3 regions of the Streptomyces sp. NBC_01460 genome follow, and region 1 is predicted to be linked to each of the others. Evidence: riboswitches for the same ligand, from Rfam matches in the RefSeq annotation. Region 1 holds a riboswitch; each other region holds the start of a gene.
The links. Region 1 has a riboswitch for cyclic di-AMP ahead of OG488_RS15380 (transglycosylase family protein). Riboswitches for the same ligand answer to the same signal wherever they lie in the genome.
Positions count from the first base shown of each region.

Region 2: linked by a shared signal. The riboswitch ahead of OG488_RS28290 (M23 family metallopeptidase) and the one ahead of OG488_RS15380 (transglycosylase family protein) in region 1 are both predicted to bind cyclic di-AMP.
Region 3: linked by a shared signal. The riboswitch ahead of OG488_RS28985 (LysM peptidoglycan-binding domain-containing protein) and the one ahead of OG488_RS15380 (transglycosylase family protein) in region 1 are both predicted to bind cyclic di-AMP.

Region 1 covers NZ_CP109473.1:3,484,543-3,492,195, reverse strand. The annotation lists gene OG488_RS15395 (cytochrome P450 family protein) at 1-887, opposite strand, end outside; partial or broken gene OG488_RS15390 (cytochrome P450) at 1,059-1,316, shown strand; gene OG488_RS15385 (transglycosylase family protein) at 1,422-2,408, shown strand; cyclic di-AMP (ydaO/yuaA leader) riboswitch at 2,699-2,870, shown strand; gene OG488_RS15380 (transglycosylase family protein) at 2,871-3,566, shown strand; gene eno (phosphopyruvate hydratase) at 3,884-5,170, shown strand; gene OG488_RS15370 (FtsB family cell division protein) at 5,265-5,735, shown strand; gene OG488_RS15365 (DUF501 domain-containing protein) at 5,806-6,348, shown strand; gene OG488_RS15360 (Ppx/GppA phosphatase family protein) at 6,383-7,324, shown strand.
Region 2 covers NZ_CP109473.1:6,253,365-6,261,017, reverse strand. The annotation lists gene OG488_RS28310 (DUF5998 family protein) at 1-330, opposite strand, end outside; gene OG488_RS28305 (bifunctional acetate--CoA ligase family protein/GNAT family N-acetyltransferase) at 401-3,382, opposite strand; gene OG488_RS28300 (HPr family phosphocarrier protein) at 3,547-3,828, shown strand; gene OG488_RS28295 (GntR family transcriptional regulator) at 4,003-4,707, opposite strand; gene OG488_RS28290 (M23 family metallopeptidase) at 4,931-5,725, opposite strand; cyclic di-AMP (ydaO/yuaA leader) riboswitch at 5,739-5,906, opposite strand; gene OG488_RS28285 (M16 family metallopeptidase) at 6,097-7,479, opposite strand; gene OG488_RS28280 (M16 family metallopeptidase) at 7,506-7,653, opposite strand, start outside.
Region 3 covers NZ_CP109473.1:6,406,641-6,414,293, reverse strand. The annotation lists gene OG488_RS28995 (SIS domain-containing protein) at 1-260, shown strand, start outside; gene OG488_RS28990 (hypothetical protein) at 388-969, opposite strand; gene OG488_RS28985 (LysM peptidoglycan-binding domain-containing protein) at 1,180-2,037, opposite strand; cyclic di-AMP (ydaO/yuaA leader) riboswitch at 2,040-2,225, opposite strand; gene OG488_RS28980 (hypothetical protein) at 2,585-2,815, shown strand; gene OG488_RS28975 (TetR/AcrR family transcriptional regulator) at 2,920-3,558, opposite strand; gene OG488_RS28970 (quinone oxidoreductase family protein) at 3,652-4,617, shown strand; gene OG488_RS28965 (ferredoxin) at 4,720-4,911, opposite strand; gene OG488_RS28960 (cytochrome P450) at 4,961-6,184, opposite strand; gene OG488_RS28955 (NAD(P)/FAD-dependent oxidoreductase) at 6,232-7,410, opposite strand; gene OG488_RS28950 (TetR/AcrR family transcriptional regulator) at 7,482-7,653, opposite strand, start outside.

The DNA of each region.
Region 1 (7,653 bases):
GCGATCTCCACGGGGCCGTCGAAACGCAGCAGCTCCTCGACGGCGGTATCCAGGAGGGCGTGGTCGTTCAGGTCGACAGCGTTCTGGAAGACGGAGCGCTGTGCCGGGTTGCGGAAGAGCGCGTGGGCGCCGTTTCCGATCAGGTTGATGGTGGTCTCGAAACCCGCGAAGAGGATGACGAAGCACATGGCAGCGACCTCGTTCTCGCTGAGGTGCTCGCCGTGGTCGCTCGCCCGGATCAGGTCGGAGATCAGATCGTCGCCGGGGTTCTCTCTCTTGCGGTGGATCAGGTCGGCGAGATAGCTGCGGATCCTCTTCACCGACCGGGCCACGCCACCGCGAGGGCCGCCACCGTGCCGGATCATCATGCCTGCCCAGTCCCTGAAGTCGTCCTGGTCCTCGCTCGGGACTCCGAGCAGGTCGCAGATCGCGTAGATGGGCAGCGGGAACGCGAAATCGTGGATGAGGTCGGCCGTTCCCCGGTCCGCGAAGCCATCGATGAGGTGGTCTGTCAGCTCCTGTACACGCGGTGCGAACTCGGCGACCCGGCGCGGGGTGAACGCCTTGGACACGAGGCGACGCAGTCGCGTGTGATCGGGCGGGTCGATGTTCAGCAGGTGCGTCATGAGGTTGGCGCTGCGCTCCCCGGGGATGCCGGTTCTGCTCTTCCCGTGTGCGTCTTCCGCGTGGTGCGCCGGGTTCTTGGAAAGGCGGCTGTCGGCGAGGGCCTGCCGGGCATCCGCGTAGCGGGTCACCAACCAGGCCTCGACACCGCTGGGCAGCGTGGTGCGGTGCACGGGGCTGTGCTCGCGGAGCGAGGCGTACGCGGGATACGGGTCGGTGGCGAACTCCCAGGTGAAGAGTTCCGGCGACGGGGTGTGGTTCACCGGACGACGGTATCCGGCGGGCGCCTGTTGCCACCTCTCGCCCCGGCTCCGCCCGACCGGAGGGGCGGCCGCCCCGGCGGGCCCTGCTGTTCGTCACGCTGCGCCGTACCCGCCTTGCCTTGGCACGGTGCCTTTCGCGCGGCTCTTTTCGGAGATCGAGGCATCGCGCGGGATCTCGCACGGAGTGACAATCAGCACCTCGGACACGGGCACGGCATCCACTACTGCCTGGGGGCTCCGCCGGCCCGTCCGGCGGGGCGGGTGGCACTGGCGACACTGCTGCGCCGCCTTCCCGACCTGCGGCTCACCGCAGATCCTGCCGATTTGCGGTGGAGGGGCGGACTCATCATGCGTGGACTGCGCACGCTTCCGGTGGAGTTCGGACCCGGGCCCTCCGCCGAAAAAAGTGACAGCCTGTCAACTCTGTGACTTTCACGTGATCTCCGCTGCATCGACTTGTGACACACGTTCGAGTAGGGCTAGGTTCACCCCTCGACCCACCCGTCACATGTCAGTCACACGGAAGGCAATCGCATGGGCTCCGCGACCGGCAGACACCGTCGCCCTCGTCAGGCACCCGCCATCGTCGTCGCCGCAGGCGTCACAGGATCGGCCATCGCCATTCCGCTGCTCGGTGCGGGCGGCGCGCAGGCGGCCGACGCGACGACCTGGGACCGGGTCGCCGAATGCGAGAGCGGCGGCATGTGGAGTGCCGACCTCGGCAACGGCTACTACGGCGGTCTGCAGTTCTCGCAGGACACCTGGTCGGCCTACGGCGGCACGTCGTACGCGCCCCGCGCCGACCTGGCGAGCCGCTCGCAGCAGATAGCGGTGGCGGAGAAGGTGCTGGACGACAAGGGCCCGCAGGCGTGGCCCAGCTGCGCGGTGATCTCCGGTCTCGCCCTGGACGGGACGCTGCCCGGCGTCGACCCGGGCGGCGAGCCGTCCGCCGAGCCCTCGGACACCGCGACGCCGTCCGAGACCCCCTCCTCCGAGGCGAAGGACCCGGCGGACACCGCCGACGAGAAGGACACCTCGGACTCGGACGCGAAGGGCAAGGCGAGCGGGAACACGTCCGACGACACGTCCGGCAGGAGCGACGAGGCCGTCGAGTCCTCGGACACCGCGACGCCGTCCGGGACCCCCTCCGCCGAGGCCCCCGGGTCGTCCGGCGCATCGAAGGGTGACGGGACGACGAGCGGGAAGCACCGCGGCACGCCGGCTCCCGAGGCCGGTACGGAGACGGGGGCCGACGACGGGCGCGAGTCCGGCCGCCACGCCTCCCGCGGCGACTCCGACGCGCGGCAGGGCGCGGAGGGCACGTACACCGTCCGCGAGGGCGACAACCTCTGGGCCATCGCCGACGCGCAGGAGCTGACCGGTGGCTGGACCGCGCTCTACGAGGCCAACAAGGACGAGCTGGGCTCCGACCCGGACCTGATCCTTCCCGGCCAGAACCTGGACCTCGGCCTCGGGGCGGACGCGCAGGACGCTCCGGCGGAGACCGCCGCCGCCAACTGATCAAAAGCGGGAAAACACCCCGAAAACAGGGGCAGTTAAGAGACCTATGTCCACTTATGCGTAAGTGAGACATGGGTCTCTTTGCGTCAACTGCTGCGCCCCGTCCGTCCGGTCCGTCCATATTGCGTCCGACCTGCGGAAACGATCCTCGCCGCCGGGACGATACGGGCTGATTGGTCGTTATGTCCATCTTTGAATGTGGGGGTTGCGTGTGTCTACGGTCGGAGCCGCTCGCACCGCGGGCACCCTCGACCGTCACGCCGAATCCTGCCGTCGGCCGAGGGGTACCGACGCGTAAAGCGCCGTAGGCAGGAGCGGGGGAACCAGGTAGGCGCCGGACCCGGCCGTCGGAAGACGGGCGAAGGGACGGCTAGGGGTGGAGCCGCCCGCGGAAGCGGACGGCCGGGCAACTCACAGGCCCGAACCCGACAGCTCACCTCGTAGGCGTCGGTGAGGAGAACCATGCTGCTTTCCAGCAAGGGCAAGCACCGTCGCCCGTCCAAGGCCGTCCGTATCGCGACCCTGGCCGGTGTCACCGGTGCGGCCGTCGCCGTGCCGCTCATGGGCGCGACCGGTGCCTCCGCCGCCTCCGTCGACACCTGGGACGCCGTCGCCCAGTGCGAGTCCGGTGGCAACTGGTCCATCAACACCGGCAACGGTTACTACGGCGGTCTGCAGTTCTCGCAGTCCAGCTGGGCGGCCGCCGGTGGCACGCAGTACGCCGCCCGCGCCGACCTGGCCACCAAGGGCCAGCAGATAGCCGCGGCCGAGAAGCTCCTCGCCCTCCAGGGCCCGGGCGCCTGGGGCTGCGCCGGTGCCGGCGGCCTGACGAACGACGGTGTGGACCCGGGTGTCGACACCGGTTCCGGCCAGAGCGCCGACAAGGCCGAGACGAAGGCCCAGCCCGAGCGCAAGGCCGAGCAGCCCACCACGCGCAGCGAGAAGCGCACGGCCCCCGGGAAGACCGTCACCACCCCGACCGGCAAGAAGGTCGAGAAGGGTGACGGCGAGTACAAGGTGAAGGCCGGCGACACCCTCAGCAAGATCGCCGACGCGAAGAAGGTCAAGGGCGGCTGGGAGAAGCTGTTCAAGCTGAACGACGACATCGTCGACCAGGCCGACATGATCTTCCCGGGTCAGCAGCTCCACCTGAAGTAGTCGGAAACGGCCCGGGGTCCCCCTCCTGCCCCGGTGGCCCGGCCCGGCGCGCAGACCCCCCGCGCGCCGGGCCGCGGCCGTGTCCGGCACCCGTCGAAGGAGTGCCGGCGCGCGCTCACCCAGAGGTGAGCGTTCAACAGTTGTGGTTACTGGCCAGTAGAATTCTGGAGCTTTGCCCGTAATGCAGACCCTTGGGTCCTTTTTCGTCCCAGGGGACGGGCGGACGGCCGACGGAGCGGGCCGAGCCGGTTAGGCTCGTGACGCAAGGCCACAGTGACCCTGCACAACCAGTGTCAGATCCCAGAAGGAGATGCCTCGTGCCGTCCATCGACGTCGTCGTAGCCAGGGAAATCCTCGACTCCCGGGGTAACCCCACGGTCGAGGTCGAGGTTGGCCTCGACGACGGCAGCACGGGACGTGCTGCTGTTCCGTCCGGCGCCTCCACCGGCGCGTTCGAGGCCATTGAGCTTCGCGACGGTGACCCGAACCGTTACCAGGGCAAGGGCGTCGAGAAGGCCGTCCTCGCCGTGATCGAGCAGATCGGCCCGGAGCTCGTCGGCTACGACGCCACCGAGCAGCGCCTCATCGACCAGGCGATGTTCGACCTGGACGCCACCGAGAACAAGGGCTCCCTCGGCGCCAACGCCATCCTCGGTGTCTCGCTGGCCGTGGCGCACGCCGCGTCCGAGGCCTCCGACCTCCCGCTCTTCCGCTACCTCGGCGGCCCGAACGCGCACCTGCTGCCCGTTCCGATGATGAACATCCTGAACGGCGGCTCGCACGCCGACTCCAACGTGGACATCCAGGAGTTCATGATCGCGCCGATCGGCGCCGAGTCCTTCTCCGAGGCCCTTCGCTGGGGTGCGGAGATCTACCACACGCTGAAGAAGGTCCTGAAGACCAAGGGCCTGTCGACCGGTCTCGGTGACGAGGGCGGCTTCGCCCCCAACCTCGAGTCCAACCGCGCCGCCCTCGACCTCATCCTCGAGGCGGTCAAGGAGGCCGGTTACGTCCCCGGCCGCGACATCGCGCTCGCGCTCGACGTCGCCGCGTCCGAGTTCTACAAGGACGGCGTCTACGAGTTCGAGGGCAAGTCCCGCTCGGCCGCCGAGATGACCGAGTACTACGAGGAGCTCGTCTCCGCGTACCCGCTGGTCTCCATCGAGGACCCGCTGTACGAGGACGACTGGGCCGGCTGGAAGGTCATCACCGACAAGCTCGGCTCCAAGGTGCAGATCGTCGGTGACGACCTGTTCGTCACCAACCCCGAGCGCCTCGCCCGCGGTATCGAGGAGGGCTCGGCCAACGCCCTGCTCGTCAAGGTCAACCAGATCGGTTCGCTGACCGAGACCCTGGACGCCGTGGAGCTGGCCCAGCGCAACGGCTTCAAGTGCATGATGTCGCACCGTTCCGGTGAGACCGAGGACGTCACCATCGCCGACCTCGCCGTCGCCGTGAACTGCGGCCAGATCAAGACCGGCGCCCCGGCCCGCTCGGACCGTGTCGCCAAGTACAACCAGCTGCTGCGCATCGAGGAGATCCTCGACGACGCCGCGGTGTACGCCGGACGTTCGGCGTTCCCGCGCTTCCGCTTCGACGGCTGACAGCCCGAGTCCGGAGCACCAGCCTCCGTCCGTCCCCGCATCCGGTCCCGTACCGTGTGCGGGGACGGACGTGCGTAACGGGGAGGCGTGAGACATGGCCGGGAAGGACCGCGACCGGTTCTCCACCGCGACCAGGCTGCGGCTGCTCGGGGAGCAGACGGCGGCCCGCGTCTACCGGTCCCAGAACCGCCGCCAGGCCCGCCGCTCGCGGCTCACGGGCCGGGCCGCGTTCCTCGCGCTGATCGTCTGCTCGCTGGTGGTCGCGCTCGCCTACCCCATGCGGCAGTACGTCTCCCAGCGTGACCAGATCGCCGACCAGGAGAGGCTCTCCCGCGAGGCCCACCAGCGGACCGAGGAGCTGCGCGACGAGAAGGCGCGGCTCAAGGACGACGCGTACATCCGCCGTCTCGCGCGCCAGCACCTCCACTACGTGATGCCCGGCGAGACCGCCTACACGGTGGTCGACCCGGACGCGGCGGAGGTGCGCCGGGGCGAGCCGGGGGCGACGGGGCGGCCCTGGCACTCGAACCTCTGGGACGGCGTCGACAGCGCGGACCGCGAATGACCTCGCGCCCGCGCGGAGCCCCCGCCCCGCACCGATTCATACAGTCCGACCGATGACATTCAAGGCAGGCATGGACACGCCCCCTCCGCAGACCGAATCCACCACGCCCACCGACGCGGACATCGCCGCGTTCGGGCTCCAGCTCGGCCGGCCGCCGCGCGGGCTGCGCGCCATCGCGCACCGCTGCCCGTGCGGCAACCCGGACGTGGTCGAGACGCAGCCCCGTCTGGAGGACGGCACGCCGTTCCCGACGACGTACTACCTGACGTGCCCGCGTGCCGCGTCCGCGATCGGCACGCTGGAGGCCAACGGGGTCATGAGGGAGATGACCGAGCGGCTCACGACGGACCCGGAGCTGGCCGCCGCCTACCGTGCCGCGCACGAGGACTACCTCGCCCGGCGCGACGCCATCGAGGTCCTGGAGGGCTTCCCGAGCGCGGGCGGCATGCCGGACCGGGTGAAGTGCCTGCACGTCCTGGTGGGCCACTCGCTGGCCGCGGGGCCGGGGGTGAACCCGCTGGGCGACGAGGCGATCGCGATGCTGCCGGAGTGGTGGGCCAAGGGTCCGTGCGTCACACCGTGCGGCCCCGACGCCGGATCCGACGCGTCCTGACCCGGCGCGGTACCCGTACGACCACAGGAGCCCCATGACCCGCGTTGCCGCCATCGACTGCGGTACCAACTCCATCCGCCTGCTCGTCGCGGACGTGGACCCCGCCACCGGTGACTTCACCGAGCTCGACCGCCGGATGGAGATCGTCCGGCTCGGCCAGGGGGTCGACCGGACCGGCCGCCTGGCCCCCGAGGCGCTGGAGCGGACCTTCGGCGCCTGTCGCGCGTACGCGGCGGTGATCAAGGAGCTGGGCGCCGAGCGCGTCCGGTTCGTCGCCACCTCGGCCTCCCGCGACGCGGAGAACAGTGACACGTTCGTCCGCGGCGTCCTGGACATCCTGGGCGTCGAGCCCGAGGTCGTCACGGGTGCCCAGGAGGCGCAGCTCTCGTTCGACGGAGCCACGAAGGAACTGGCGGGCGGCGACCACCTGGAGAAGCCGTACCTGGTGGTGGACATCGGCGGCGGCTCCACGGAGTTCGTCGTCGGTGACGACCGTGTCCGCGCCGCGCGCTCCGTGGACATCGGCTGCGTCCGTATGACGGAGCGTCATCTCGTCCTCGACGGGGCCGCCGTGGATCCGCCCACGCCCGACCGGGTCGCCGCGATCCGCGCGGACATCGGCTCCGCGCTGGATCTGGCCGAGGAGACCGTGCCGCTCGCCTCGGCGGCGACGCTCGTCGGCCTGGCCGGGACGGTCACCACCGTGGCCGCGATCGCGCTCGGGCTCGAGGAGTACGACTCCGAGGCGATCCACCACTCCCGCGTCTCCCTGGAGCGGGTCAGGGAGATCACCGAGCGGCTGCTGGCCTCGACGCACGAGGAGCGCGCGGCGATCCCCGCGATGCACCCGGGGCGGGTCGACGTGATCGCCTCGGGCGCGCTCGTCCTGCTCGCCGTGATGGAGCGGAGCGGAGCCCGGGAGGTCGTGGTCAGCGAGCACGACATTCTGGACGGGATCGCCTGGTCCGCCGCCTGATCACAGGGCGCCGACGGGCGCGGTGAGATGCTGCTCAAACGCATTCCGGCCTGCACCTTTGAGCTCGGCGAGACCCCTCCGGACCTGTCCGGAGGGGTCTTTCGCGAGGCGCCGCGGGAAACTTCGTGAACTTCTTCACAAGGAATTCGGTCCCTCCGGGCGAAGTTCTTCGCCCAAGGGGCCGTGCGGGCGGTCCACGGCTCCGCGCGGGGGTGATGCGGGGGCGTTTCGGGGGTGTGGCGGAGACGTGTCCCGGGCAGGTGGTTCACCCCGGACGAAGGCTCAAGGGCCAGCTCACAAGTGGTGAACAACGTTCGCCGGGACGGCGT
Region 2 (7,653 bases), 2.8 Mb from region 1:
ATTGGCGACCACGCGGCTGACCACGACGGACGAGATCCGGTCGAGCTTCACCGACTCCGTGGACGTCGTGGCGTACGGCGTCGGGGAGCTGGTGTCGGCGGCCTGCTCGTCGGTGTGGCTGACGATGAAGCGGGTGTCCGTCAGGACGAGGACCGTGACATGGCGGCGGACCTCGTTGGAGTCGAAGGTGGTCTCCTGGTGCACCAGGTACGAAGCGACCGGCTCACCGCCGACGGCGGCCTCCACCGCCTCGGCCACGAGGGCCGGGTAGTAGCCGCTGCGCTCGATCGCCGCGCGCAGCCCCTGGGTCGTCGTACCGGTCTTTGCCATGCGGACCATCCTACGGGGGACCGGTGGCTGCGGGGGACGCCGTGCGCGGGCCCGTACGCCGATCCGCCGGTCAGTAGCTGGGAAGCCGGCGCGGACCGAGGTCGCTGCGGGCGGGCGGCGGGGCGAGCCGGACGCTCGCTCCGAGCACCGTGAGGCCCTGTGTCGCCACGACCACCGGTTCCAGGGTGACCGACACCACCTCGGGGTGGTCGTCGACCAGCCGGGACACCCGCAGCAGGAGCTCCTCGAGCGCCGCGGTGTCCGCCGGCGCGGCTCCGCGCCACCCGAACAGCACCGGAGCCGCCCGGATCGAGCGGATCAGCTCGGCGGCGTCCCGGTCGGTGGCGGGGACGAGACGGTGGGCCGTGTCGCCCAGCAGTTCGGAGGGGGCCCCGGCCAGACCGAAGGAGAGGACGGCACCGGCGGCCGCGTCGATCGAGGCCCTGACGACGGTGTCGACGCCTCGGGGTGCCATGGCCTGCACGACGGGCCTGAGCTCCGCGGGCGAGCCGAGCAGGTCGGTCAGTTCGGCGTACGCACGGCGCAGGGCGTTCTCGTTGGCGAGATCGAGCCGGACGCCACCGAGGTCGGCGCGATGGCGGAGATGGGGAGCGGTGGTCTTGAGGGCCACCGGGTAGCCGAGCGTCCCGGCGGCGGCGACCGCTGCCTCCGGATCGGGGGCGGGGAGCGCCGGCCGCACGGCGACGCCGTAGCGGGCGAGCAGCTCGCGGGCCTCGTCGTGGGTGAGGGGACGGCCGCGCGGGTCCGGGTCCGGCCCGAGCAGCGTCTCGATCAGTCCGGCGGTCCCGTGTTCGTCGATGGTGTCGTCCAGGAATTCGGGCACCCTTCCGGGGGCGGCCGCCTGGCGTCGCCACTGTGCGTACTTCACCGCCTCGGCGAGCGCCCGGACGGCTCGCTCGGCGGCCGGGTAGGCGGGGATGCGCCCGGCGGGAGGCCCGGCGGCGTCCACCTCCTCGGGCGGCGCGGCCGGCGCCGTGCCCTCGCTCCGTCCCCCGCTCGCCGCAGGAGCGGGGGACGGAGCGGGCGGCTCCGGGTCGGCGGCTCGGGCACCCGGCTCCGTGGCGATGGGGGCGGCGGGCCGGGTCCCGGGCGGAGTGGCGGTGCTCGTGGCGGGCCGGGTCGCGGTGCTCGCGGCGGGCCGGGTGCCGGGCGGAGTGGCGGTGCTCGCGGCGACCGCCAGGGCCTGCGCCAGGCCACCCATCTCCACGTGCACCACGGCCACCGGCTTGGCGGGGCCGGTGGCCGCCGCCTCGCGCAGCGCGGCCGCCAGGACCTCGCCGTCCCCGGTCTCCGCCTCGCCGTTCTCCCCCACCCAGGGGATCGCGGTCACGATCACGGCGTCGCACTTCCGGTCGGCGAGGGCCTCCCCCAGCGCGTCCCGGAAGTCTCCGGGGCCCGCAGCCGTGGTGAGGTCGCGGGGCGGGCGCGGGCGTAGCCCCTCCGCCAGGCAGGCGTCGTAGGTGAGGAGGCCGAGGGACTCCGAGTTGCCGAGGATCGCGACCCGGGGGCCGTCCGGCAGGGGCTGGCCGGCGAGGAGCAGCCCCACGTCGACCATCTCCGTCACGGTGTCGACGCGGATCACGCCCGCCTGCCGCATCAGCGCGGACACCGTCGCGTCGGGGATGCGGCTGACCGGTACGGCGTGGCCGGGCGGGTTGGCTCCGCTGTGCCGGGCCCCCTTCACCACGACGACGGGCTTCACGGCCGCCGTCCGGCGCGCGAGCCGGGTGAACTTGCGGGGGTTGCCGAGCGATTCGAGGTACAGCAGGGCGACGTCCGTGCCCTGGTCCTCGAACCAGTACTGCAGGAAGTCGTTGCCGGAGACGTCGGCCCGGTTGCCCGCGGAGATGAACGCCGACAGGCCGGCGCCCCTCCGGTGGAGGCCGGACAGGACGGCGATCCCGATGGCGCCGGACTGGGTGAAGAGCCCGATGCGCCCGGCCTTGGGCGACTCGGGGGCGAGGGAGGCGTTGAGACGGACCGCGTCGGAGGTGTTGATGATGCCGAAGGCGTTCGGCCCGATGATCCGCATGCCGTACGAGCGTGCCTGCCGGACCAGCTCCCGCTGCCGCTCCCGGCCTTCGGCGCCGCGCTCGGCGTATCCGGCGGAGAGGACGACGAGGCCCTGGACCCCGTGCTCGCCGCAGTCGGCGACGGCCTCGGGCACCCGGTCGGCGGGGACGGCGACGACAGCGAGGTCGACCTGCTCGCCGATCCCGCCCACCGAGCGGTGCGCGGGGACTCCCTCGACCGTTTCCGTCTCCTCGGGGAAGGACGTGTTCACCGCGTAGGCGCGTCCGGTGAAGCCCGAGCGGAGGAGATTGCGCAGCACCGTCCTGCCCACGCCGCCTGGCGCCCGGCCGACGCCGACGACCGCGACCGACCCGGGGGCCAGCAGGCGCTGCACCGAGCGCGCTTCGGCACGCTGTTCACGGGCGCGCTGGACCGCGAGGGACTCGGCCGTGGGTTCGAGGTCGAGGGTGAGGTGGACGGAGCCGTCCTCGAAGCTGCGCTGCTGGGTGAACCCGGCGTCCCGGAAGACCTTGATCATCTTGTTGTTGGCGGGCAGCACCTCGGCGGCGAAGCGCCGGATGCCTCGCTCCCTGGCCACTGCCGCGATGTGTTCGAGCAGGGCGGACGCCACGCCGCGGCCCTGGTGGGCGTCCTGGACGAGGAAGGCGACCTCGGCCTCGTCCGCCGGGGCGGAGGCCGGCCGGCCCTGGTCGTTGATGCGGTCGAAGCGCACGGTGGCGATGAACTCGCCGCCGATCGTGACGGCCAGTCCCACCCGGTCGACGTAGTCGTGATGGGTGAAGCGGTGCACGTCCCGGGCGGAGAGGCGCGGATACGGGGCGAAGAAGCGGTAGTACTTCGACTCGTCGGACACCTGCTCGTAGAAGCTGACCAGCCGCTCGGCATCGTCCGTGGTGATGGGCCTGATGCGCGCGGTGCCACCGTCGCGGAGCACCACGTCCGCCTCCCAGTGGTCGGGGTACGCGTGGTGCGGACTCTGCTCCGGAGTGGGCTCCATGGGCAAAGCCTACGGCGCCGCGCACCGGTCGCGGAGGGTTCGCGGCAGGGGCACGCTGAGGGGGCCGACGGGCGGTGGGCGCCCGGCGGCGACGCCGGGCACAGCAGTGCGCACCACATGAGAGACTGGTCTAGACAACCCATTGATACGTGAAGGGCAGAACCATGGCTGAGCGCCGCGTCAACGTCGGTTGGGCCGAGGGCCTGCACGCCCGCCCCGCTTCCATCTTCGTCCGTGCCGCCACGGCCTCCGGCGTCCCCGTGACGATCGCCAAGGCGGACGGCAACCCCGTGAACGCCGCCTCCATGCTCGCGGTGCTCGGCCTGGGCGCCCAGGGCGGCGAGGAGATCGTGCTCGCGTCCGAGGCGGACAACGCCGAGGCCGCCCTGGACCGTCTGGCGAAGCTGGTCGCCGAGGGGCTCGAGGAGCTTCCGGAGACCGTCTGATTCCGGCCATTCCGATCCGGATTTCTTTCTGCGGGAAAGCCGCGGCACCCCCGACCGGGAGCCGCGGCTTTTCTGTTTCCGGATCAGGTGCGGACACCGCTCCGGAAATCCTGAATCAGGGCAGCAAAAAGAAAGCCCTCCGGCAATTACCCCTCTTTGTATACGGCGCAATTGTTAATGGCGGACTCCCGCGATGTTTACGTGGTGTTGCGAAGTCCTCACCCGGGCGGAGGCCGCCGGGTGCCCCGGCCGGTCGGGGCGCCGCAGCCGGTGCGCCGCCGTGGCCCGCTCCGCGTGCTGGGTGGCGAGCGCCCTGGCCCGCTCGGCGTCGCGGCGCGCCACGGCGTCGACGAGAGCGCCGTGCTCGGCCCAGGAGTCCGCGGGGCGGACCGGCTGCTCGACGGCGTACATCCAGGCGATCTTGTGCCGGAGCTGGGTGAGCAGCGCGATGAGCGCCGGGCTGCCGGAGGCCTGTGCCAGCGTCTCGTGGAACCAGCCGCCCAGGGAGCGCAGATCCTCTCCCTCGCCCCTGCGGACCCGCTCCTGCCCCAGCCTGACCAGGCCTCGGAGCACCTTGAGGTGCGCCTCGGTGCGGCGCTGGGCCGCACGTGCGGCTCCCAGGGGCTCCAGGAGCATCCGGATCTCCAGAAGGTCCGCGGCCTCCTGTTCCGTGGGCTCGGCGACACAGGCGCCGGCGTGCCTGCGGGTGACGACGAACCCTTCGGACTCCAGGGTGCGCAGCGCCTCGCGTACGGGGACGCGGGAGACGCCGTAGCGACGCGCGAGCACCTCTTCGGTGAGGCGGCTGCCGCGCTCGAAGACACCGGAGACGATGTCGTCACGGATTGCCGTGCATACCGAATGCGCGGGAATGCGCATGTCCGAACCTCCGCCTTAATCCCCGCGAAACGCGGCTGATCGACGCCTGTCCTGCGACTCTATTGCAACCGGCGCGCATTTCCGATGGCGGGGCGGAATCCATGGATATCTTTTGGCCAGGGAGCTGTTCCGCGGAGGCGTCGGCGCACACACTTCCGGACGCACGACGAAGGCCCCGGCGGATGCCGGGGCCTTCGTCGGAGCGGTGTGGTGAGGTGTCGGATCAGACCTGGACGCCGTGGGCGCGGAGGTAGGCGACGGGGTCCATGTCCGAGCCGTACTCGGGGGTGGTCCGGGCCTCGAAGTGCAGGTGCGGCCCGGTGGAGTTGCCGGTCGAGCCGGAGATGCCGATCTGCTCGCCCGAGCCGACGCTCTGGCCGACGGAGACACCGATCGAGGAGAGGTGGCCGTACTGGGTGTACGTGCCGTCCTTCATCTTGAGCACGATGTTGTTGCCGTACGCGCCGCCCCAGCCGGCCTCGACGACCGTGCCGGCGCCGACCGCGACGACGGAGGTGCCGGACGCGGCCTGGAAGTCCACGCCGGAGTGGGTGCCGGAGGACCAGAGCGCGCCGCCGGACTGGTACCCCGTGGTCACGTGCGAGCCGGCGACCGGGAGGTGGAACGCGTTCAGCCGGGCGCGCTCGGCGGCGCGGGCTGCCCGCGCCTTCTCCTCACGGGCCTCCTTGGCACGGGCTTCGGCCTTGCGCTTCGCCTCGGCCTCGGCCTTCGCCTTGGCCTTCGCAGCTGCCTTCGCCTTGGCCACGACCTCGGCCTGGTGCGCCTGGGCCTCGGCCTGGGCGTCGATCTGGGCGGCGAGCGTGGTGTCGAGGGCGACGGCCTGCGTCAGACCGGTGGAGGACGGGGCGACGGCCTCGGAGTCCGCGGCGAGGGCGGGGGACGCGGTGGCGCCGATGACACCGGCGGTGGCCAGGGCCGCGATGCCGGCGACCTCGGCGCTCTTGCGCGTCAGGCGGCTCGGGGCACGGTGCTTCCCGGTGGCACGGATGAACGCCATGGAGGGGCTGGTCCTTTCCTTCCTTCTCGCCTACCGGGTTAGCTGACGGGTTCGGAGCAGGAAGGTCTCCTACGGGCCCCTGAGCCTCGTGCGAGGTGCAGGGATCCGATTCACCCCAGGGACTTCGTGGGTCCCCGGCTCCCCAGGCTCGCGCCGGACGGGGACTCGGCGATGACTGCCCGGCGCCACGGATGCGGCATTCGTCTGACGGACAGCCGGGCCGACGCTAGAGGGGGCCGCTTTCGCCCGCCAAACGGAACGGGTCTTTTGTCGCACATCCCACAGGATGAACATGTATTTTCCGCTTAAAACAGACAAAAGACAGAACCCCGGCGAGAGTGCCCCGCCGGGGTCCCTGATGTCCCGTCATGTCAGCCGGTGACGACCGACACCTCGCCGATGCCGAGCGCGCGTACGGGGTCCGCGATCTGTGCGGCGTCCCCGACCAGGACGGTGACCAGCCGGTCCACCGGGAACGCGTTGACGACGGCGGCGGTCGCCTCGACCGTGCCGGTCGCCGCCAGGCGCGCGTACAGCTGGGCCTGGTAGTCGTCCGGCAGGTGCTGCTCCACCTGGTCGGCCAGGGTGCCCGCGACCGAGGCCGCGGTCTCGTACTTCAGCGGGGCGACGCCCACGAGGTTCTGGACGGCCGTCTCACGCTCGGCGTCGGTGAGCCCTTCGGCCGCCAGGGTGCGCAGGACCTTCCAGAGGTCGTCGAGCGCGGGCCCGGTGGACTCCGTGTCGACGGAACCGCTGATGGCGAGCATGGCGGCCCCGGTCGCCCCGGAGGAGGAGCCGGGCGCCGTCGAGCGCAGCACCTGCCCGAAGGCCCGGACACCGTACGTGTAGCCCTTCTCCTCGCGCAGCACGCGGTCCAGCCGCGAGGTGAGCGTGCCCCCCAGGCAGTACGTGCCGAGGACCTGGGCGGGCCACACGCTGTCATGCCGGTCCGCGCCGATCCGGCCGATCAGCAGCTGAGTCTGGACGGCTCCGGGACGGTCCACGACGACCACACGGCCCGTGTCGTCCGCGGTGATCGGGGGCACCGGGCGGGCCTGGCCCGCATTGCCCGACCAGTCCCCGACGGTCTCGGCGAGCAGCGCGTCCAGGTCCACCTCGGTGAGGTCGCCGACGACGACCGCCGTCGCCGTGGACGGGCGGACGTGGGCGTCGTAGAAGGCGCGCACGGCCGCGGCGTCGATCCGCCGGACGGTCTCCTCGGTGCCCTGGCGCGGACGGGACATCCGGGCCGTGGCGGGGAAGAGCTCCTTGGACAGCTGCTTGGCGGCCCGGCGCGCGGGGTTGGCCTGCTCGTGCGGGATCTCGTCGAGGCGGTTGCCGACCAGGCGCTCGATCTCGCTCTCGGCGAAGGCCGGGGCCCGCAGGGCCTCGGCGACCAGCCCGAGCGCCTTGGACAGGCGGGAGACCGGGACCTCGAGGGAGACCCGGATCCCCGGGTGGTCCGCGTGGGCGTCCAGCGTGGCGCCGCAGCGCTCCAGCTCCGCGGCGAACTCCTCGGCGGAGCGCTTGTCCGTGCCCTCGGACAGGGCGCGCGACATGATCGTCGCCACTCCGTCCAGCCCCTCGGGCTCGGCGTCGAGCGGCGCGTCGAGGAAGATCTCCACGGCGACGACCTGCTGCCCGGGGCGGTGGCAGCGCAGTACGGTCAGCCCGTTGGGCAGGGCGCCGCGCTCGGGCGCGGGGAAGGCCCAGGGCCTGGCCTCGCCGGCGGTCGGCTGCGGGTGGTACTCCATCGCTACTCCAGTCACGGCGGCGTCGGTCACTTGTCGGCCCCCTCGTGCGCGTCGGTGCCGGCGGTCTCGTCGGCCTCGTCGGCCGGTTCGACCGGCTCGTAGACCAGGACGGCACGGTTGTCGGGGCGCAGGGCGGCCCGGGCGGCCTCCCTGACCTCCTCCGCCGTCACGTCG
Region 3 (7,653 bases), 2.9 Mb from region 1:
CGATGGAATACCGCCACGGCCCCATCAGCATCGCCACGGCCGGGACCGCGACCTGGATGTTCGGCGCGGCCCCGGAGGGGCTCCGGGAGCAGGTGCTGGCGACCGGGGCCCGCTGGGTCGAGAGCGCTCTGGACCCGCTGGCCGACCTGGTCCGGGTCCAGCGGCTGGCGATCGCCCGAGCGGCGGCCCGCGGTCTCGATCCCGACCTTCCGCGCCATCTGACGCGGTCCGTGGTGCTCGGCACGGCGGCCGGGGCCTGAGCCTCCGGCCCGCGGTGCCCGGGCACGACGGCCGGGGCCGGGCACGGCGGTCGAGGGCCGGCCCCCGTCAGGGCATGCCGCGCACCGGGCCGGCGAGCAGCCCGGTGTGCGGCCCCGGACGCGGGGGTCAGGCCTCTTCGAAGTAGGCGTCGAGCACCTCGTCGAGTTCCGCCGTCCACCCCTTGAGCTCGCTTCGGGCCCCGGCCTCGACCTCGGCGTTGAACCACCGGACGCTCGACAGGTGGACCGTCACGGTGAACCGGCGCCCGAAGCGGCCGGTCCTGACCTCGACCGCGCCGATCTCGGACCAGTCGAACTCCGCCTCCTGGTCGTCGAGCCGGAAGCGGACACCCGCGGCGTCCACCCTGATCGATCCGCGCCGGTCGCTGACCTCGAAGACGGGCGCGTCCTTGTCCTCGGCGCCGTCGGCGTCCTTGGCTCCGGCGTCCTCGCTCACCGCCTCGCCGTCCGGGGTGGCCTCGTCGTCCGGGATCGCGTCGGCGGCGGCCGTGGACTCCTCCGCGGCCTCCTCGGCCGCACCCTCGGCGGGAGCGTCCGCGACGTCGCCCGCCGGGACCTCGCCGGGCTCCGCCTTCTCCGCTTCCGCCTCCGTCCGCGCGGGGGCAGGGGCCGTCAGGCCGGGGATGTACGCCGGGTCTGTCCCCGCGGCGAACTCGGGCTTGTTGTTCGAATCTATGCGCTGCTCCACGGCGGGCAGTATGGACGACGAACCTGTACGAGGCCAGTCACCCCGGCCCCGACCGGCCTGTCGCGCGGGTGCCGGCCGCCGCGGTGGGGGAGCACCGGGGGACCTCGGACACGACAGAAGGGTGGTGCGGGTTCCGCCGAACCCGTACCACCCTTCAATGCCGGCCCTCTGTCACACGCCGTGTGTCAGAGGCCCCGTGTCCATGGAGCCTCAGTAGGCACCGAAGACGTTGTCGATCGAGCCGTACCGGTCCGCGGCGTAGTTGCACGCGGCGGTGATGTTGGCGACCGGGTCGTAGCTGTCCGTCGACGTACCGGGCACGTGGTACGCCTGGAAGGTCGGGTCGATGACCTGCAGCAGGCCCTTCGACGGGACGCCGTTGATCGCGTTGATGTCCCAGTTGTTGATGGCCTTCGGGTCACCCGCGGACTCGCGGATGATGTTGCGGTGGATGCCCTCGTAGGTGCCGGGGATGCCGTGCTCGGCCATGACGGCCAGCGACTCCTTGATCCAGCCGTCGAGGTCGTTCGTGTACGAGACCGGCGCGGCCGCGGGGGCGGCTTCGGCGGCCGGAGCGCCCTCGGTGGCGAGCGACGTGCTCGTGCGCTCCGAGCGGTCGGCGCGGTCGGCGCTCTTCTCGGCACGGTCGGAAGCCTTGGACCCGGCCTTGTCGGCCTTGTCCGCCGCCTTGTTCTCACCCTTGGCGCCAATGGTGATCTTCAGGCCGGGGTGAATGAGGTCCGGGTTTCCGCCGATGACCTTCTTGTTGCCCTCGTACAGGGCCTTCCAGCCACCGCTCACGGAATGCTCGCGAGCGATCTTGGCGAGAGTGTCGCCGAAGACGACGGAATAGGTGGTGGACGTGGACTTCTGCGCGGCAATTCCCTTGCCGGACACAGCAGTCGACGTTGCAGCCTTTTCCACCGCAGCGGGCTGGGCCGGGGCGGCGAAGGCGCCGGTGGCACCGATGAGGGGCAGGGCCAGGGCGGCTCCACCCGTGCTCACGGCGATGATGCCGCGGGTGAGCGAAGTGGTCCTGGAACGACGGTGCTTACCGCTTTCGGGCATGCTGAATTCCTCTCCGCCGCCTGCGAAGTGAGCTGTCGGGTTCGAGCTGGAGATGCCCGGCCGCATGGGAATGCGACTTCACCCCGAGCCGCTCCGGAAACCGGATCGGCGCTTACTTGGGTCCCCCGCTCCTGCCGTACGAGAAGTGGTCGGGTAACCGGACGGCGGCAGGATTCGGCGTTCCGCCCGGAGTGATGGTGACCGTAGGCGAGAAATAGGGAAAGGAACAAGCCTGGCGGAGTGATCACAATTCATTCGCAAGATCAATTCACGGGAATTCATGTAATCCACCCCACATCGCGTCACTCATTTCTCTTGCCGCAGAAGGGAACCGACGGGCGCACGCCCGCGTCCGGGGCGTCGGAGGTGACCCTGGTCACTGAGTCCGATTCGGGCGTTTTGCGCCTACCCGCAGGGGCCCAGGTCGCACGAAATGGCCTTTTATGGATTACGGGATTAAATTCAAAAAACACTCCAAATCGGGCATATGACTCACGCCCGATGCCCGCAGGCGTACCTGGAGCGTCGGCGTGGAACCGATCTGCCTATGACTGAGAGCCCGTACGCGCCTGTCCCCCGGATCACCGTCCTGCCGGTCCAGCCGGGTGACCCGCCCTTCCGTGTCGTGGAGATCGACGGCGAGGTGATCGGGACGGCGACCGCCATGACGGACGTCCTGAGCGCCGCCGCCACGGCCGGGGTCGTGGTCCACGACCTCGACGACCCGGCCTCCGTCCGGTGGGTGGGCGGCGGCAAGCTGCACTGGAGGCCACACTGAGCGGAAGGGCCGGGCGGGGCCGGAAGGGACTGCCGGAAGGGACTGCCGAGGGTTCGCGAGGCGCCCGGCCGGTGACGGGCCCGGCGCGCGTCAGGCCCTTGCGGTCAGACCTCGGGGGAGGGCGCCGGCGCGGCCGTGGCGCGCAGCAGGTCCAGCGACGTGTCCAGCGCGGCTTCCAGGTGGGTGATCCGGCCGGTGGACATCAGGATGACCACTCCCCCCTGCACCGCGGCGACCAGTGCGGCAGCCGCGCGGTCGGTGTCCAGCCGGGGGTCGACCTCGCCACTGTCCTGCATGAGGCGGATCCCGGCACGCAGGGCCGCCTGCCACTGGTCGAGCAGTCGTCCGGTCAGCGCCTGGGCGGCGGGGGTCGTGCGGCCCAGCTCGGTGATCAGCACGCCGAGCGGGCAGTTGACGCCCTGTTGCTCGTATCGCCGGACGACCGCGTCGCGCCAGTCCTGCCACGCCTGCCACGTACCCAGGTCGCTGAGGTGCGGCTCCTGGTCCTCCAGGACACGCTCGGCCTCGCGGGCCCCGACAGCGAGGAGCAGCTCCTCCTTGCCTCCGGGGAAGTAGTGGAAGATCTGGCTCTTGCTCGTGGAAGTGCGCGCCCGCACGTCGTCGAGCGTGGTGGCCCCGGCGCCCCTGGCCCGGATCTCCTCCGCCGCGCCCTCCACGATGCGGCGCCGGGTGGCCGCCCCCTTGGCCGTGAGTCGCGGTGGGGCACTGGTCCCGCTCGGCATGCCTGCCTCCGTTTCTGGACTTGCCAGTCCATTTTATCCGGACGACTCTGGCACCCGTCCACAGGGAACGAGAGCAGACAAGAGGACGGAAACATGCGAGCGATCGTCATCGAACGACTGGGCGGCCCGGAGGAACTCCGGCTCGTCGACCGTCCGGCCCCCAGGCCCGGCCCGGGCGACATCCTGGTCGACGTCACGGTGGCCGGTGTGAACTTCATGGACACGGGTGTGCGCCGACTGGGCCCCTCCGCGGGCGGAGTCCCCTTCACGCCCGGCGTGGAGGGTGCCGGGCGGATCGGCGCCCTGGGCGAGGGCGTGACCGGGTTCGCCGTCGGCGATCGAGTCTCCTGGGTGTACGCGTCCGGCTCCTACGCCGAACAGATCGTGCTGCCTGCCGCCGATGCCGTGCCCGTGCCGGACGACATCTCCGACGAGACGGCGACGAGCCTCATGATGCAGGGCATCACGGCCCATCACTTCACCACCGAGGCAGCCCCGGTGGAGCCTGGCCAGACGACGCTGGTCCACGGGGCGGCCGGCGGCCTGGGACATAATCTGACCCGGATGATCAAGGCGCGTGGTGCGACCGTCATCGGGCTCGCCTCCACCGAGGAGAAGGCGGAGGCGGCCCGGCGCAACGGGGCGGACCACGCGATCGTGTCCAGCGGGGACGCTTTCGTGGCACCCGTCCTGGAGCTGACCGGCGGCCACGGTGTCCACACCGTGTTCGACGGCGGGGGCGGGACCACGTTCCGGGCGTCGATGGGCGTCGTACGGCGCCACGGGACGTTGCTCTACTACGGAGCGTTCAACGGCACGGTCCCCGTACTGAACATGAGGGAGCTGCCCCGCAGCATCAAGGTCTGCTATCCGGTCTTCCGCGACCACATCCCCGGCCGCGAGGAGCTCCTGCGCCACAGCGCCGCGCTCTTCGACCTGGTGCGCCAGGGGGTACTGCTTCCCGCTGTCGGAGGGCGCTACCCGCTGCGGGACGCGGAGCGGGCGCACCGCGACATCGAGTCCCGGTCCACCACGGGCAAGCTCCTCCTCTTCCCGTAGCGGAAGGAGCCCCTGCGCAACGACGACGGGGAGACGTCGACCGGGGGACGGCCGCGGGCCACCGCCGCCGCCCCCGGGCTCCTTCCCGTCAGTCCTGGACCGTCAGTCCTGGACCGTGATGGCGAGGGCCGGGCAGACCGCCGCGGCCTGCTCGACGTCGTCGGCCCGGTCCGACGGCGGTGCGGGGTCGAGCAGCACCGCGATGCCGTCGTCGTCCTGGTCGAACACGTCAGCGGCGGCGACCACGCACTGTCCGGACGCCACACACTTGTCCTGGTCGAGGGTCACTTTCATGAGCACTCCTTCGTCGTCGGTGTCGATGAGGGGACGGTGGGGGGAGGAGTCACCAGGCCACGGGCAGTTCGTGGACCCCGTAGACGGATCCGTCGTGCTTGAACGACAGCTGCTCCAGGGCGGTGTCCAGGCGCAGGGTCGGGATGCGCCGGTAGAGGGTGCTGTAGACCACCTGCAGCTCCATGCGGGCCAGCGGCTGGCCGACGCACTGGTGCACGCCGAAGCCGAAGGCGACGTGGCGGCGCGCGTCACGCCGGAGGTCGAGCCGGTCGGGGTCGGGGAAGACCTCGGGATCACGGTTGCCGATGTCGTTCGGCACGATGATCCCCTCCCCCGCCCGGATGACCTCACCGGCGATCTCGATGTCCTCCAGCGCGACACGGCGGCGGCCGCCGTGGGTGATGTTGAGGTAGCGCAGCAGCTCCTCCACGGCGCCGGAAACCACCTTCGCGTCCCCGGTGTCGCGCAGCAGGGCGAGCTGGTCGGGGTGTTCCAGGAGGGCGAGGGTGCCCAGGGCGATCATGTTCGCGGTGGTCTCGTGTCCGGCGATCAGCAGGAGCACGCCCATCTCGGCCGCCTCACGGCGGGACAGCTCCCCCGCCTCGACGCGCGTACCGAGTCCCGACAGGAGGTCGTCCGCCGGACCGGCGATCTTGTCGCCCATCAGCTCGTCCAGGTACCCGATCAGGTCGGCGTGGGCCGCGGCCCGCGCCTCGGGCGGTGCGCTGCGGCTGATGAGGGTCTTGCTGTTGACCTGGAAGAAGTCGTGGTCGCCGTACGGCACTCCGAGCAGTTCGCAGATCACGAGCGAGGGGACCGGGAGGGCGAAGGCCTGGACGAGGTCGGTCCGCGCGGGGCCGGACAGCATCTCGTCGATCAGTCCGTCCACGATCTTCTGGACGGCGGGCCGTAGCGCCTCCACCCGCCTGATCGTGAAGGGGGCCGTCACCATCCGCCGCTGACGGGCGTGTTCGGGGTCGTCCATCAGGATGAAGCTGAAGCTCGTCCCCCTCAGCGGCGCCGGGCTGGGATATCCGGGCCGGGTGACGTCGGCGCTGATCCTCGGGTCGGCGAGGAGGGTGCGCTGTTCGGCGTATCGGGTCACCAGCCAGGGCGTGGTCCCGTCCCACAGGCGGACCTTCCGGAGCGGCCCCTGTTCCTGCTCGGCCTTCAGGGCGGGTGGCGGGTCGAAGGGGCATGCCGCCGCCCGGGACATCGGGAATTCCGGGGCCGCTGACGGGTGTACCTCTTCCGGGCGTGCCGTGCTGGTCATCGCTTCCTCACTTCGTCGTGCGGGGGCTGACGCGCCGTCGGCCGCTGTCACGGCGCGGACGGTTCGAGGGACGGGACGGGACCGCCGATCTCCGGGCGGCGCAGTCGGGCCTGTCTGGGCATGTTCCAGCCGAGGACGCCGGTCACCCTTCCGTCGCGCGCGTAGCGCAGGACGAACCGTCCGCCCGCGAGGTCGCCGTCCACGACGGTGGCCTCGGCGTCCGGCCCGGGCCGGCCGTGGGCCTGGATGCGGGCATCGAACTGGTCGGTCCAGAAGTAGGGCACAGGGACGTACGGCCGGTCGGCGCCCAGGATGTTGTCCGCGACGACGAGGGCCTGCTCGGTGGCGTTCGTACGGTTCTCGAGGCGCATCGTGGTGTCGAGGAGTTCGTGGTGCCAGGCCGCCACGTCCCCGACGGCGTAGATCCCCTCCGCCGCCCGGCAGCGGGAGTCGCAGACCAGGCCGCCGTCGACGCGCAGCCCGCTGCCGGCCAGCCATCCGGTGGCTGGTTCGGCCCCGATGGCGACCACGACGACATCGGCGGGGAGCACCTCCCCGGTGCCCAGGCGCACTCCGGTCACCCGGCCCCCGGCGGCCTCGAGCCCGGCGACCGCCCCGCCCAGCCGGAGGCGTACGCCGTTCCCCGTGTGCAGCTCGGCGAGCAGTCCTGCGGCCAGCGGCCCGAGCTGGGCCAGCATGGGTGCCGGCCGGGGGCCGGCGAGGGTCACGTCCAGGCCCATGGAGCGTGCGGTGGCGGCGATCTCGGAGCCGAGCACCCCCTCCCCGACCACGACGGCCCGCCGTGACACGAGCAGGTCCGACCGGAGCGCCAGCGCGTCGTCGAGGGTCCTCAGCACGTGGACGCCCGCGGTGTCCTGCGCGCCGGGCAGGGTCCTCGGCCGGAGCCCGGTGGCCACGACGACGGCGTCGGCGCTCAGTTCGCGGCCCGACGCGGTGCGCACGGTACGGGTCCGCGGGTCGAGGCCGACCGCCGGATCGCCGAGGAGGAGCTCGGCGTCCAGCACGTCGGAGGTGCGCAGCCGGACCGTGTCGGGAGACCTGGCGCCGGCCAGTACCTGTTTGGACAACGGAGGACGGTCGTAGGGCGGGTGGAGCTCGCCGCCGAGCAGCGTCAGCCTGCCCTCGTATCCCTTGCGGCGCAGTGCCTCCGCGGTGGTCAGCCCGGCGGCGGAGGCGCCGACCACGAGCACGTGGGAGAGGAGCATGGGACCTCTGTTCTCGGCACGGGCGGCCCGCGTGGAACCGCTGGTGCGCAGGTGGGGGAGACGGGCTGCCGTCAGCGGCAGGGGGTGACCGGCGCGGTCCAGAGCCCGACGATGGCGTCGACGAGTCCGGTGGCGGTGTCGTGCCAGTTCGCGCGGGGCGTGGCGGTGTTCCCGGCGAGCGCGCGTTCACGCTCCGCGCAGGTGTGGAGGATCAGGTTGCGCGCCATGGCGGCACGCTCGACG